Thermoclostridium stercorarium subsp. stercorarium DSM 8532: one gene and its partner. The protein of the gene in region 2 binds, or shares a complex with, the protein of the main gene of each other region. Links are inferred from orthologs where the notes say so. Each region holds a gene or a part of one and is shown on either strand. Other genes may lie near its edges.

Region 1 (5,427 bases), 1.4 Mb from region 2 along the record:
TTAAGCATAAATACCGTAGATCTTGAAATAAGCGCCTTGTTTACTTCAAAAAACGGATTTTCGGTTGTCGCCCCTATGAGAACAATACGGCCGTTTTCAACGTAAGGCAGAAGAGCGTCCTGCTGGGCCTTGTTGAACCTGTGAATTTCGTCTATAAAAAGAACGCACCGTCCTGACGGGTTTAAAAACTCGTTTGAGGTCTCTTCTATAATATCTTTTATATCCTTTACCCCGGCAGTTACGGCATTAAGCTGCCTGAAAACCGATTTTGTGCTGTTGGCTATGACTCTCGCCAGAGATGTTTTTCCTGTGCCCGGAGGTCCGAAAAGGATAATGGAAGATATCTGATCTGCCTGTATCATTCTGTACAGCAGTTTGCCTTTTCCTACGATATGCTCCTGGCCGACAAATTCGTCAAGGGTCCTTGGCATCATTCTGTAGGCCAGCGGTTCTCTCTTTTTATCCCTCGGCAATTAAACCACCTTTCTTTTTACCGGTATTTGCAAAAAAAGCGCACAGCAAATGATCAATTTTGCTAAATTTCAGTTTTTCCTTCTGTAATTTTCTTCATATACTTTTCGTATAAGTCGGGCCTTTTCCGTTTAGTCCTCTCCAGTTTCTGCTCAAAACGCCATTTCTGAATATTGGCATGATGTCCTGACAATAAGACGTCAGGTACTTTTCTTGACAGGAACACCGGCGGGCGAGTATACTGTGGGTATTCCAAAAGCCCGTCGGTATGGGATTCGTCTGACGTCGCACCCGGTGGCAGAACTCCTTCAACAAGACGGCTTACGCAGTCAATAAGCACCATTGCCGGAAGCTCGCCGCCTGTAAGGACGTAATCACCTATGGATATCTCTTCGTCCACGATCTCTTCAATAACGCGTTCGTCCACACCTTCATAATGACCGCAAAGGATTACAATATGTTTTTCCCGGGAAAGTTTTTTCGCAATATCCTGGGTTAAAATTCTCCCCTGCGGGCTCATATATATGGTAAGCGGCTTATAAGGAAGATCTTTGACCACATTCAGCCATGCATCATAAATGGGCTGCGGTGTCATAACCATTCCCGTGCCGCCGCCGTACGGATAGTCATCCGTTTTTTTATGCTTATCCTTTGAAAAATCCCTTATATTATGAGTTCTTATTGTTATAATGCCTTTTTCCCGTGCCCTGCCTATGATGCTTTCGGATAAAAAAGCATCAACGCTTTCGGGAAAAAGAGTCAAAACATCAAAAATCATCGTTCTATCAATCCTTCCGGAAGGACCACCTGAACTCTTTTGTTTTCAATATCCACTTTCAGAACGACATTCAGCAGAGCGGGTATCAGTATCTCTCCGTATTTACCGCCATTGACCACATATACGTCATTGCTTCCCGTCTGCAATACATCGGTTATTTTACCGAGATACTCGTCTCCCTCATAAACCTCGCATTCCAGAAGGTCGGCTATGAAAAATTCATTTTCATCAAGAGGACGGGCATTTTTCCTGTTGACCTTAAGCTCACAGTTTTTCAATTCGGCGGCCTTATCCATTGTGTCAATACCATGGAGCCTAATCAGCACGAAATTTTTGTGATACCGCACACTGTCAACGAAATATTCGGTCAGTTTGCCGTTCTTTTCAACCCAGACTATTTTCAGATAATCAAAACGGCTAATATCCGAAGTTGTGGGTATAACTTTCAGCTCACCATGCACACCATGAGTATTTGCCACTTTTCCAACGGTAAGATATTCAACCAATTTATTCTCCCTCCGTCAATAAAACCCCGACCTTGTCGAGCGGCCGGGGTTGCCATTATTCAGAGATTGGTTTTATTACTTCTTTAACAGCCCATTTCTTTATTGTTATTTTGGTCCTTTCGTTTCCGCTTTCAATGGTAAATTCATCATCCTTGATGTTTATAATTTTACCTGTAATACCTCCGATGGTGATAACTCTGTCGCCGACGATGGCGTTATTGATCATTTCGCGGGTTTCCTTTTCCTTTTTGCGCTGAGGCCTGATAAGGATAAAATACATAAGCACGAACATCAAAATCAGCGGACCGAATTGGATTAAAAACAGATAAAAACTGCTTACTTCAGGTACTTCTTCTGCGGCAGTGTTTGCAGCACTCTCGGCAAATGCTGTTAACAACCAGTTCATGTTATTTCTCCTTTCAATAATATAAAAATATGCATGCTTTTGTAAAAAAGGCATACAAAGCTCAGTCCCGTAAATACAGAAACATTATACACAATTAGTCTCACCAATTCAACCATTTATTGCTTTCAGCCCTTCCGCGCTCTGACATGAACCATACCTTTAACCAGGAATCCTCTGAAAATGAGGCATCCCTCCAAATTATATTCCTGTTTTTGTGTCGTAACCAAACTTCCTGAAAAACTCGTTTCTGAAATCACCCAGGCAATCATTCCTTATTGCTTCCCGGATATTTTCCATAAGCCTGATTAGGAAACGCAGGTTATGCCATGTGGCAAGCCTCAGCCCCAGCATCTCCCCTGCTTTGAAAAGATGCCGAATATATGCTCTCGTAAAATTTCTGCATACATAACAGTCGCATTCCTCGTCAATGGGTGAAAAGTCCTCTGCATATTTTGCATCCCTTATAATAATTCTGCCTTTTGACGTGAACACAGTCCCGTTTCTGCCGATACGCGTCGGCAGAACGCAGTCAAACATGTCTATACCGCGTATGCTTCCGTCTATAAGATAATCCGGGCTTCCCACTCCCATCAGATATCTGGGCTTGTTTTCGGGAAGATAGGGTACTGTTTTTTCAAGCATTTCCATCATTACTTCTCCCGGCTCACCTACGCTTAACCCTCCAATGGCGTAGCCCGGAAAATCCATGGCGGTGAGTTGCTTGGCGCTTTCTCTGCGCAAGTCTTCGTAGACACTTCCCTGGACAATTCCGAAAAGTGCCTGCTTTTCAGGGTTTTTATGGGCTTTAAGGCACCTTTCCGCCCACCGGGTAGTCATTTCCATTGATTTTTTCGCATATTCGTAATCGCACGGATAAGGGGCACATTCGTCAAATGCCATTATTATGTCGGAACCCAGAGCATTTTGTATTTCAATCGATTTCTCCGGAGACAGAAAATGTTTTGAACCGTCTATATGGGACCTAAAAGTAACCCCTTCTTCAGTAATATCACGCAGCTCAGCAAGGCTGAATACCTGAAAGCCGCCGCTGTCGGTCAGGATCGGCCTGTCCCAGTTCATAAAGCGGTGTAATCCACCTGCTTTTTTGATAAGCTCATGTCCGGGCCTAAGGTACAGATGGTATGTATTGCTCAGAATAATGCCCGCGCCTATTTCCTTTAACTCATCAGGAGACATTCCTTTAACCGTTGCCTGGGTCCCCACCGGCATAAAAACAGGAGTGTCAAAGCTCCCGTGAGGAGTATGCACCCTTCCGAGCCTCGCTCCTGTCTGTTTGCATACATGTATCAGTTCATAAGTTACCGCTGCCATTTAATACTCCTTTGCCAAAAACTTCGTTGCAGAAATAACTTGCATGTATTATATATTAGCCAAGTTTTTCATTGCGGTCAATTATTAAAAATCAAAAATCGCCATAGTTCTGATTGGATTCATGACCGTTTTTCCTGTCGTTAATTAGTATTATCACCCCGGCGATAATTAAACCAATTGGCAGAATAAATTTCGAAAAACCTCTTAAATTCCTTATTGTAAAAGTGAATAAAAACAATGAAAAACATGTCAGAATACCGACCGGGATCAACAGTCCTTTTTCTCTGTTTCCGAAATAATACAGTTCAAAAAGTCCTACCGCAGGCGCAAGAAAAACTCCAGGCCACATTACGTTGTAAATATCCCACAGTTCAGATGTTTGAAAAACAATACCCAGTGTTAGAAAAATACCTCCTGGAACCAAAAGCCCCACGTTTTTCCTGTCGGAATAATAACCGGCATGGAAGAGCACTGATACAAATATGAATATCAGCGGCCAGAATTTTGCCAAAAGCTCACCTATACTTGGAATTACACCGAAAGTACTGAGAGTAAGTAAAATCCCTATACATATCAGCGTAACTCCAAGTCCGAATTTCCCGTTTTTTCTGTTATCCATATTTCCAACCCTCCGTAAGGTCAATTTCTATGGATAACATTGTATAACGGTATTATGAAAAAGCCGTTAGCCGTTCATTAGAATTTAATTAAAATTTTTCGTTTTGTGAAAAAATACCGTCAAGCCACTCAATGCACAAATCAATCCATCCCGACACATGCGGGTATTCACCCATATTTCCGTTATCGGTCTCCTTATTTGCCAGTGACAGCCCATGCGGCCCGTATGGATAAATATGAAGTTCAAAAGGGATTTTATTTTTATGTAACGCCATTGCAAAAAGCAGGCTGTTTTCCACCGGGACTGACCTGTCTTCAACGGTATGCCATATAAACGCCGGAGGTGTTTTTTCCGATACGTGGTTTTCAAGCGACATTTCATTTATTAAAGCATCATCAGGATTTTCACCCAGCAAATTGTCCCTTGAGCCTTTATGGGCGAATTCCTTCATCGTTATTACCGGATAACCGAGAATCAGTGCATTGGGTCTGTTTTCCCCCAAAACAATCCCTTCCCTTTTTAGGTACGGTTTGTCGTAATGTACGCCAAGACTCGCAGCCAGGTGTCCGCCGGCCGAAAATCCGCATACGGCGATTTTATTTCTGTCTACATTCCATTCATCGGCATTTTCCCTTATAATACACATCGCTCTGGAAACATCCAAAAGCGGCTGAGGGTGACGGTTCGGAGCCACACTGTAATAAAGAATGAAAGCGTGGTATCCTTTGGCTGTAAACCGCATTGCAATCGGCTCTGCTTCCCTTGGTGAAGTATGGGTATATCCGCCGCCGGGACATATTAAAACAGCGCCCCTCTTTTTTTCACCTGAAAGAATATATGTTTCCATACAGGGTTCAAATCCGTTCAGTTCATTTTTTGTCAATATTCCGTCCCAGATTTTAATTTTCCTGTTAATCAACCTTATTTCCCCCTCACACGAAAAATCAAATTATAAACATGGCATCACCGAAGCTGTAAAACCGGTATTTCAGCTCTATTGCCTCCTTATAGGCATTAAGGACTTTTTCTCTGCCTGCAAAAGCGCTGACAAGCATAAGGAGTGTTGATTCAGGCAAATGAAAGTTTGTGATCAGCCCGTCTATGGCTTTAAATTTGTAACCCGGATAAATGAAAATGTCGGTTTCTCCCTCGGTCGGTCTGACAAAGCCGTTCTCATCCGCAACCGACTCCAGAACCCGGCAGCTTGTCGTCCCGACCGCAATAACCCTTCCTTTATCATTTCTCGTTTTGTTTATAATGTTACAGGCTTCCGCGTCTATTTTAAAGTATTCGGAATGCATTTTATGGTCTTCAA
Region 2 (6,713 bases):
TGTCGTCTATTACGGTGAATCCCTTAATGTATCCTTCCTCCAGAAGGATTTCCGCTATTCTCTTTTTCAAATTCGACGCAGGAATATCTACCGTTTCATGCTTCGAATTCGCTGCATTCCTTATTCTTGTCAGCATATCAGCAATTACGTCGGTTGCATTCATTGGTTACGACCTCCTTCCGGTACTGAACTGTTACCAACTGGCTTTTCTCACGCCGGGTATCTGACCTTTATAAGCCAGGTCCCTGAAACACAGACGGCATACCCCGAATTTCCTCATATACGCATGAGGTCTTCCGCAAATTTTGCACCTGTTATAATAACGGGTTGAAAATTTGGGCTTTAATTTTTGTTTGTGAATTAATGATTTCTTTGCCAAACCATATACCTCCCTTAACGGCTGAATGGCATTCCTAAGAGTGCCAGCAGTTCTTTCGCCTCTTCGTCAGTTTTGGCTGTAGTAACAAAAGTAATATCCATTCCGCGTATTTTTTCAACTTTGTCAATGTCTATTTCAGGAAAAATCAGCTGTTCCTTTACGCCCAGCGAGAAATTGCCGCGTCCATCAAATGAATTGGGATTTATTCCCCGGAAGTCACGAACTCTCGGGAGGGCTATATTGAACAGCTTGTCAGCAAATTCATACATTCTGTTTCCTCTGAGTGTAACTTTGCAGCCGATGTTCATCCCCTGACGGATTTTAAAGTTTGAAATGGACTTCTTTGCCTTGGTCACCACAGGCTTTTGCCCTGATATTAACGCAAGTTCGTTAACAGCAGATTCCAGAGCCTTGGGATTGTCTTTTCCATCGCCAACACCCATATTGATAACTATTTTCACAAGCTTTGGTATCTGCATCGGATTTTTATAATTAAACTTCTCTTTCAGTGCCGGAGCAACCTCTTCCCTGTATTTGTCCAGTAATCTTGGCATTATCGGTTAACCTCCCTTCAAATTAGTCCCCGCTTTTCTTCAGAATATCGATAATCTCACCGCATTTCTTGCAAACACGGGCTTTCGAACCGTCTTCCAGAATCTTCTTTCCTACCTTTGTGGGAGCACCGCATTTGCTGCAAACCAGCATTACCTTAGCCGCGTATATCGGTGCTTCTCTGTGAATAATGCCACCCTGCTGGAGTTCGCTTCTCGGCTTAACATGTTTTGCCACCATGTTAACTCCTTCCACAATAACCATCTGCTTGGATGGCAGTACTCTCAATACCTTTCCCTTTTTGCCCCTGTCTTTTCCGTTAAGTATATAAACGGTATCACCTTTTTTTACATGAACTTTGTTTTTCAATTCACGTGCCTCCCCTCTCTCCGGTTTTTGCACTTTAACCTGTTCCTGTTTGCCCATTACGGTAAAACATCACAAAAACCGTTTTCTTTTTGTTTGCTTATATAACTTCGGGCGCTAAAGAAATAATTTTCATGAAATCCTTTTCCCTCAGTTCTCTGGCAACAGGTCCGAAAATACGTGTTCCTCTCGGACTTCCGTCATCCCTGAGAATAACTGCGGCATTTTCGTCAAATCTGATATATGAACCGTCGCTGCGTCTTACTCCCTTTACAGAACGGACCACAACAGCCCTAACAACTTCACCTTTCTTTACAACACCGCCGGGCGTTGCATCTTTAACAGAACAAACAATTACATCCCCTATATTTGCATATTTTCTCTTAGAGCCACCGAGTACCTTTATACACATAAGTTCTTTTGCTCCCGTATTATCGGCTGCCCTAAGTATTGTCTGCATCTGAATCATTTCAGGCACCTCCCTAAACCGATATTCAGCTTCCTTTTGCTGCACAGTCAATCTGAATTCGAACAAAATTTCCGATACTCATCAACAATACACTTATTTTGCTCTTTCAATTATTTCAACCAGGCGCCATCTTTTTTCCTTTGACAACGGTCTGGTTTCCATAACGCGCACTATATCGCCAACCCTGCAGATATTATTCTCATCATGAGCTTTCAGCTTAAGAGTTCTCTTCATCGTCTTTTTGTAAAGTGGGTGTCTTACGATGTTTTCTACGGCAACAACAATGGTTTTATCCATTTTATCGCTGACCACTCTGCCAACGCGGGTCTTTCTCAAATTTCTCTGAGCCATGCGGAACAAACCTCCTTCCGGTCATTAACGCTTAATTCCCAGTTCCTTTTCCCGTATAACGGTCTTCACACGGGCTATGTCCCTTTTAACGCTTTTCAGTTTCATCGGGTTATCCAATTGATTTGTTGCATGCTGAAAGCGCAATTTAAACAGTTCATTCTTTAATTCCTGTAATTCCTGCTGTAATTCAGCAATACTTTTTTCTCTCAGTTCACTTGCTTTCATTTGCTCCACCTACCTCTTCCCGTGCTACTACCTTGCATTTGATCGGCAATTTATGTGATGCAAGACGCAATGCTTCTCTGGCTTCTTCTTCCGGAATTCCTGCTATTTCAAACATAATGCGTCCCGGCTTTACAACCGCCACCCAGTATTCCGGTGCACCTTTACCGCTACCCATACGGGTTTCAGCCGGTTTTTTGGTTACAGGCTTATCAGGGAAAATTTTAATCCAAATCTTTCCGCCTCTTCTTACAAAACGGGAAATTGCGATACGCGCTGCCTCAATCTGGTTGCTGGTAACCCAGCCGGGTTCCAAAGCCTGAAGTCCATATTCACCGTATGCAATCACGTTACCACGTGTTGCCTTTCCCTTCATTCTTCCCCTCTGTACACGTCTGTATTTAACTCTTTTCGGCATTAACATTATCTGTCTCCCCCTTCCTTTTTGTCCTTTTTAGCGGGAAGCACTTCACCTTTGTATATCCAAACCTTAACACCGAGCTTGCCATATGTGGTATCTGCTTCTGCAAAACCGTAATCTATATCGGCTCTCAGTGTCTGAAGAGGAATTGTCCCTTCATGATAATGTTCTGTTCTTGCTATTTCCGCACCTGCAATACGCCCTGATACCGCAGTCTTTATTCCTTTCGCTCCGGCTTTCATGGCTCTCGACATTGCCTGTTTCATTGCACGGCGGAATGAAATTCTGCGTTCAAGCTGGCTGGCAATGGTTTCCGCAACTAACTGGGCATTCAGTTCCGGAACCTTTATTTCTGTAATGTTAATCAACACACTCTTTCCTGTGAGTTTTTCTATTTCCTTCCGGAGCTGCTCAATTCCCGTACCGCCTTTTCCAATCACAAGACCGGGTTTTGCGGTATGAATGTTCAGTTTTATTTTATTTGCGGCACGCTCAATTTCAATCCTTGCAATACCTGCAATATACAGCTTCTTCTTTATATACTTTCTGATGTTGTAGTCTTCGATCAGAAAATTGGCAAAATCCTTTTTCTCCGCGTACCATTTCGTGTCCCAGTCTTTAATAATTCCGATTCTAAGTCCGTGCGGATTAACTTTCTGGCCCATTAGAAAACCTCCTTATTTATGCCATTTCTCTCAACACCACAGTAATATGGCTGGTTCTTTTGTTTATCCTGTAAGCACGCCCGTGTGCCCTCGGTCTGATTCTCTTCATAGTCGGTCCCTGGGTTGCATAAATTTCGGCCACATATAAATTGTCGCGGTTCAGACCGTTGTTGTTCACGGCATTAGCTTCTGCAGATTTCAGCAGTTTTTCCAGGATTCCTGCCGCTCTCTTCGGTGTATATCTTAAAATGGCATAAGCCTCATCAAGTTTCTTGTTACGTATCAAATCAATAACCAATTTTGCTTTTCTGGACGACACCCTGACATTTCTCAATACGGCTCTGCCTTCATCCTTTCCAATGCCCAGAATTTTCTTCTCTTTTTTCGTGAGTATTGGAAGCTTTTCAGATTTTCTGCGTGCCTGCCGGTATTGAGCCAATATTTCGTCCTTTTTTTCCAGAAGTTCGTCCCTGGACATAACCTTTCTACCCACGTCGATTCCTCCTTTTGGCTTTGTACCGATATTTTACGTGGCTTCAAACCAGAACCCCGCTTAGGCTTCTGCATTTGTTGCTGTCAGTTTGACTTCAAAATTTATTTCAGTTTGCTGCTTTTTTCGTCCTTACCGTGACCCCTGAAGGTACGGGTGGGTGCAAACTCGCCTAATTTATGGCCAACCATATCTTCAGTTATATATATGGGAACATGTTTCCTTCCATCATGAACGGCAATGGTGTGCCCAACCATCTGAGGGAATATGGTAGACGCTCTTGACCAGGTTTTTATAACCTTCTTCTCACCTTTCGCATTCATTTCCTCAATCTTCTTCAGCAGACTTTCGCTAACAAAAGGTCCTTTTTTTAATGATCTACCCACAGAACAAACCTCCTCCCGATACCTTAAATGGCATTACGTCTCTTAATAATGAACTTGTCACTCAGTTTTCTCTTCTTCCTTGTCTTGTAACCCAATGTAGGCTTACCCCAAGGAGTAACAGGACTTGGCATACCAATGGGAGATTTTCCTTCTCCACCGCCATGAGGATGGTCATTCGGGTTCATAGCAGAACCGCGGACATGCGGTCTTCTGCCCAACCAGCGGCTTCTTCCCGCTTTACCTATGCTTACGTTTTCATGATCCACATTTCCAACCTGTCCAATGGTTGCCTTGCAATTCAAGCTAATCATGCGAACTTCACCGGAAGGAAGCCTTACCTGAGCATAGTTTCCCTCTTTTGCCATCAGCTGGGCCATATTGCCGGCCGCACGAACAAGCTGCCCGCCTTTTCCGGGTTTCAGTTCTATATTGTGAATAATCGAACCTATCGGAATATTTCTCAGCGGGAGTGCGTTTCCTACGCGTATGTCGACATTTTCTCCCGACATAACGGTATCACCGACTTTAAGACCAAGCGGGGCAAGAATGTACCGCTTTTCTCCGTCTGCATAGTGCAGAAGAGCTATATGCGCCGAACGGTTAGGATCGTATTCAATGGCTGCAACCTTTGCCGGTATATTGTCCTTATCCCTCTTGAAATCTATAAGTCTGTAATGTCTTTTCGCTCCGCCGCCACGGAACCTTACGGTTATTTTTCCGTAGGAATTTCGTCCGCCGGTTTTCTTAACAGGAACCAGCAAGGATTTTTCCGGTTCATGCTTTGTAATTTCCTCAAAGGTAGACACAGTCATATTTCTTCTTCCAGGAGAAGTTGGTCTGTATTTTTTTATTGGCATTACATTCACTCCTTTACGTTAATTGCATCTATCCGTTAGCAGGCCGACTGTATAACCTATTCAACCGAATAGCTGCAGCAATCTGCCTTCTTTACCGCGATTGCCCGTTATGAATTTAGTATTATTGCGCTCCACCGAATTCCTCAATTTCGGTCTTATATTTCTTAGCCACCGTTACAGGTTTGCCTTCCTTGTCAAGATAAGTTACAGGTTGAGGATTGGTATCGATTTTAACAATGGCTTTTTTCCATTTGGATGTTCTTCCCACATGCACACCCAGTCTTTTTTCTTTTCCTTTATAGTTAACGGTATTCACCGATAAAACCTTGACATTGAAAAGCTTTTCAACAGCATGCTTGATTTCTGTTTTTGTTGCTTTCGGATCCACAATAAAGGTGTATTTGCCCTGGGCCATGTTTTCATAGCTCTTTTCGGTTATATACGGACGGATAATAATATCCTCAGCAAGCTTCATTATGCGTACACCTCCTCAACCTTGGCAACAGCTGCCTTGGTGATAATGAACTTCTTGTATTTCAGTATATCGTAGGTGTTAATTGTATTTACAAGAGCTGTCTTTACATCGGGTATGTTCCTGGCTGATTTGATGACCTTTTCATCAACTTCAGGGAGCACCACCAATGCTGATTCATCGGCAACTTTCAGATTCTTCAAAATTTTTACAAATTCCTTTGTCTTGATTTCATCCATTACCAGTTCATCAAGAACTATAATGTTGTTGTCCAGTACCTTTGTGGTCAGTGCACTTTTCAGTGCAAGCCTCTTCAGTTTCTTGGGAATTGTGTAACGATAACTTCTCGGTTTCGGAGCAAAAGCCACACCGCCGCCTTTCCACTGAACGGCACGGATACTACCCTGACGGGCACGACCTGTACCTTTCTGCCTCCACGGCTTTCTGCCACCGCCCCGTACTTCACTTCTGGTCTTGGCTGATTGCGTTCCCTGACGTGTGTTGGCCAGATGGTTGACTACCGCGGTATGCATGGCATCCGTGTTTACTTCTACACCAAATATATCATCGCTGAGGTATATATCCCCTACGACTTCGCCTTTGATATTGTATACATCCACTTTTGGCATTTCAGGTCCTCCTTCCATCTCGTAAGTGCTTTACACCTTGACCGAATCCTTGATCATTAAGAGCCCGCCTTTAACACCGGGTACCGCTCCCTTAACGAGCAGCAGGCCTCTTTCAGCATCAACACGGACAACAGTCAGGTTCTGTACAGTAACTTTTTCATTTCCCATATGCCCCGGCATCTTTTTGCCCTTGAAAACACGTGCGGGATCGGTATTAGCACCCATCGAACCAACGCCTCTGTGATAACCCGAACCGTGTGACATGGGTCCGCGGCTCGCTCCAAAGCGCTTAATCGTACCCTGGAAACCTTTACCTTTCGAAATACCGGTTACATCCACTCTGTCGCCTTCACTGAACATATCCTGTACTTTTATTTCCTGTCCGACTTCATAGTTATCAACATTCTCAATGCGGAACTCTCTCAAATACTTTTTCGGGCTCACTCCGGCCTTG

The links.
Region 1: the proteins of rpsS (region 2) and rimM are in contact, whole or in part, in a crystal structure (PDB 3A1P), measured with the Thermus thermophilus proteins. The link is inferred for Thermoclostridium stercorarium subsp. stercorarium DSM 8532 from one-to-one orthologs. Residues at the interface, in WP_011173711.1 of Thermus thermophilus: Lys28, Arg29, Leu30, Lys32, Thr48, Gln56, His57, Val58, Pro59, Val60, Tyr61, Thr63, Met66, Glu73, Phe74, Pro76, Thr77, Arg78, Arg81, His83, Gly84, Lys85, Glu86, Ala87, Lys88, Ala89, Thr90, Lys91, Lys92, Lys93; in WP_008632437.1 of Thermus thermophilus: Val4, Glu5, Ile6, Gly7, Arg8, Arg22, Gly23, Glu24, Val26, Leu84, Glu85, Glu86, Gly87, Arg88, Tyr89, Tyr90, Tyr91, Phe92, Leu94, Asp111, Ile112, Leu113, Asp114, Ala115, Gly116, Ala117, Gln118, Asp119, Val120, Ile122.

The regions. Positions count from the first base shown.
Region 1 is NC_020134.1:1,418,879-1,424,305, reverse strand. What follows is about bases 1-2,742. They hold rimM (ribosome maturation factor RimM), read right to left. Parts: upstream 1,756-2,742; coding sequence 1,246-1,755; downstream 1-1,245. Other genes in these bases: tgt (tRNA guanosine(34) transglycosylase Tgt), read right to left, coding at 2,360-2,742; yajC (preprotein translocase subunit YajC), read right to left, coding at 1,811-2,161; trmD (tRNA (guanosine(37)-N1)-methyltransferase TrmD), read right to left, coding at 536-1,249; CST_RS06215 (replication-associated recombination protein A), read right to left, coding at 1-473. In the rest of the region: more of tgt, read right to left, coding at 2,743-3,493; CST_RS06190 (LiaF transmembrane domain-containing protein), read right to left, coding at 3,585-4,112; CST_RS06185 (alpha/beta hydrolase), read right to left, coding at 4,201-5,031; tRNA preQ1(34) S-adenosylmethionine ribosyltransferase-isomerase QueA, read right to left, coding at 5,057-5,427. UniProt on the Escherichia coli protein: One of at least 4 proteins (Era, RbfA, RimM and RsgA/YjeQ) that assist in the late assembly stage of the 30S ribosomal subunit.
Region 2 is NC_020134.1:2,816,396-2,823,108, forward strand. The notes cover bases 2,661-5,520. They hold rpsS (30S ribosomal protein S19), read right to left. Parts: upstream 4,302-5,520; coding sequence 4,020-4,301; downstream 2,661-4,019. Other genes in these bases: rplP (50S ribosomal protein L16), read right to left, coding at 2,661-2,763; rpsC (30S ribosomal protein S3), read right to left, coding at 2,763-3,425; rplV (50S ribosomal protein L22), read right to left, coding at 3,442-3,918; rplB (50S ribosomal protein L2), read right to left, coding at 4,325-5,158; rplW (50S ribosomal protein L23), read right to left, coding at 5,280-5,520. In the rest of the region: rpsH (30S ribosomal protein S8), read right to left, coding at 1-163; CST_RS12310 (type Z 30S ribosomal protein S14), read right to left, coding at 194-379; rplE (50S ribosomal protein L5), read right to left, coding at 394-933; rplX (50S ribosomal protein L24), read right to left, coding at 956-1,300; rplN (50S ribosomal protein L14), read right to left, coding at 1,398-1,766; rpsQ (30S ribosomal protein S17), read right to left, coding at 1,860-2,117; rpmC (50S ribosomal protein L29), read right to left, coding at 2,142-2,342; more of rplP, read right to left, coding at 2,329-2,660; more of rplW, read right to left, coding at 5,521-5,633; rplD (50S ribosomal protein L4), read right to left, coding at 5,633-6,259; rplC (50S ribosomal protein L3), read right to left, coding at 6,290-6,713. UniProt on the Escherichia coli protein: In the E.coli 70S ribosome in the initiation state it has been modeled to contact the 23S rRNA of the 50S subunit forming part of bridge B1a; this bridge is broken in the model with bound EF-G.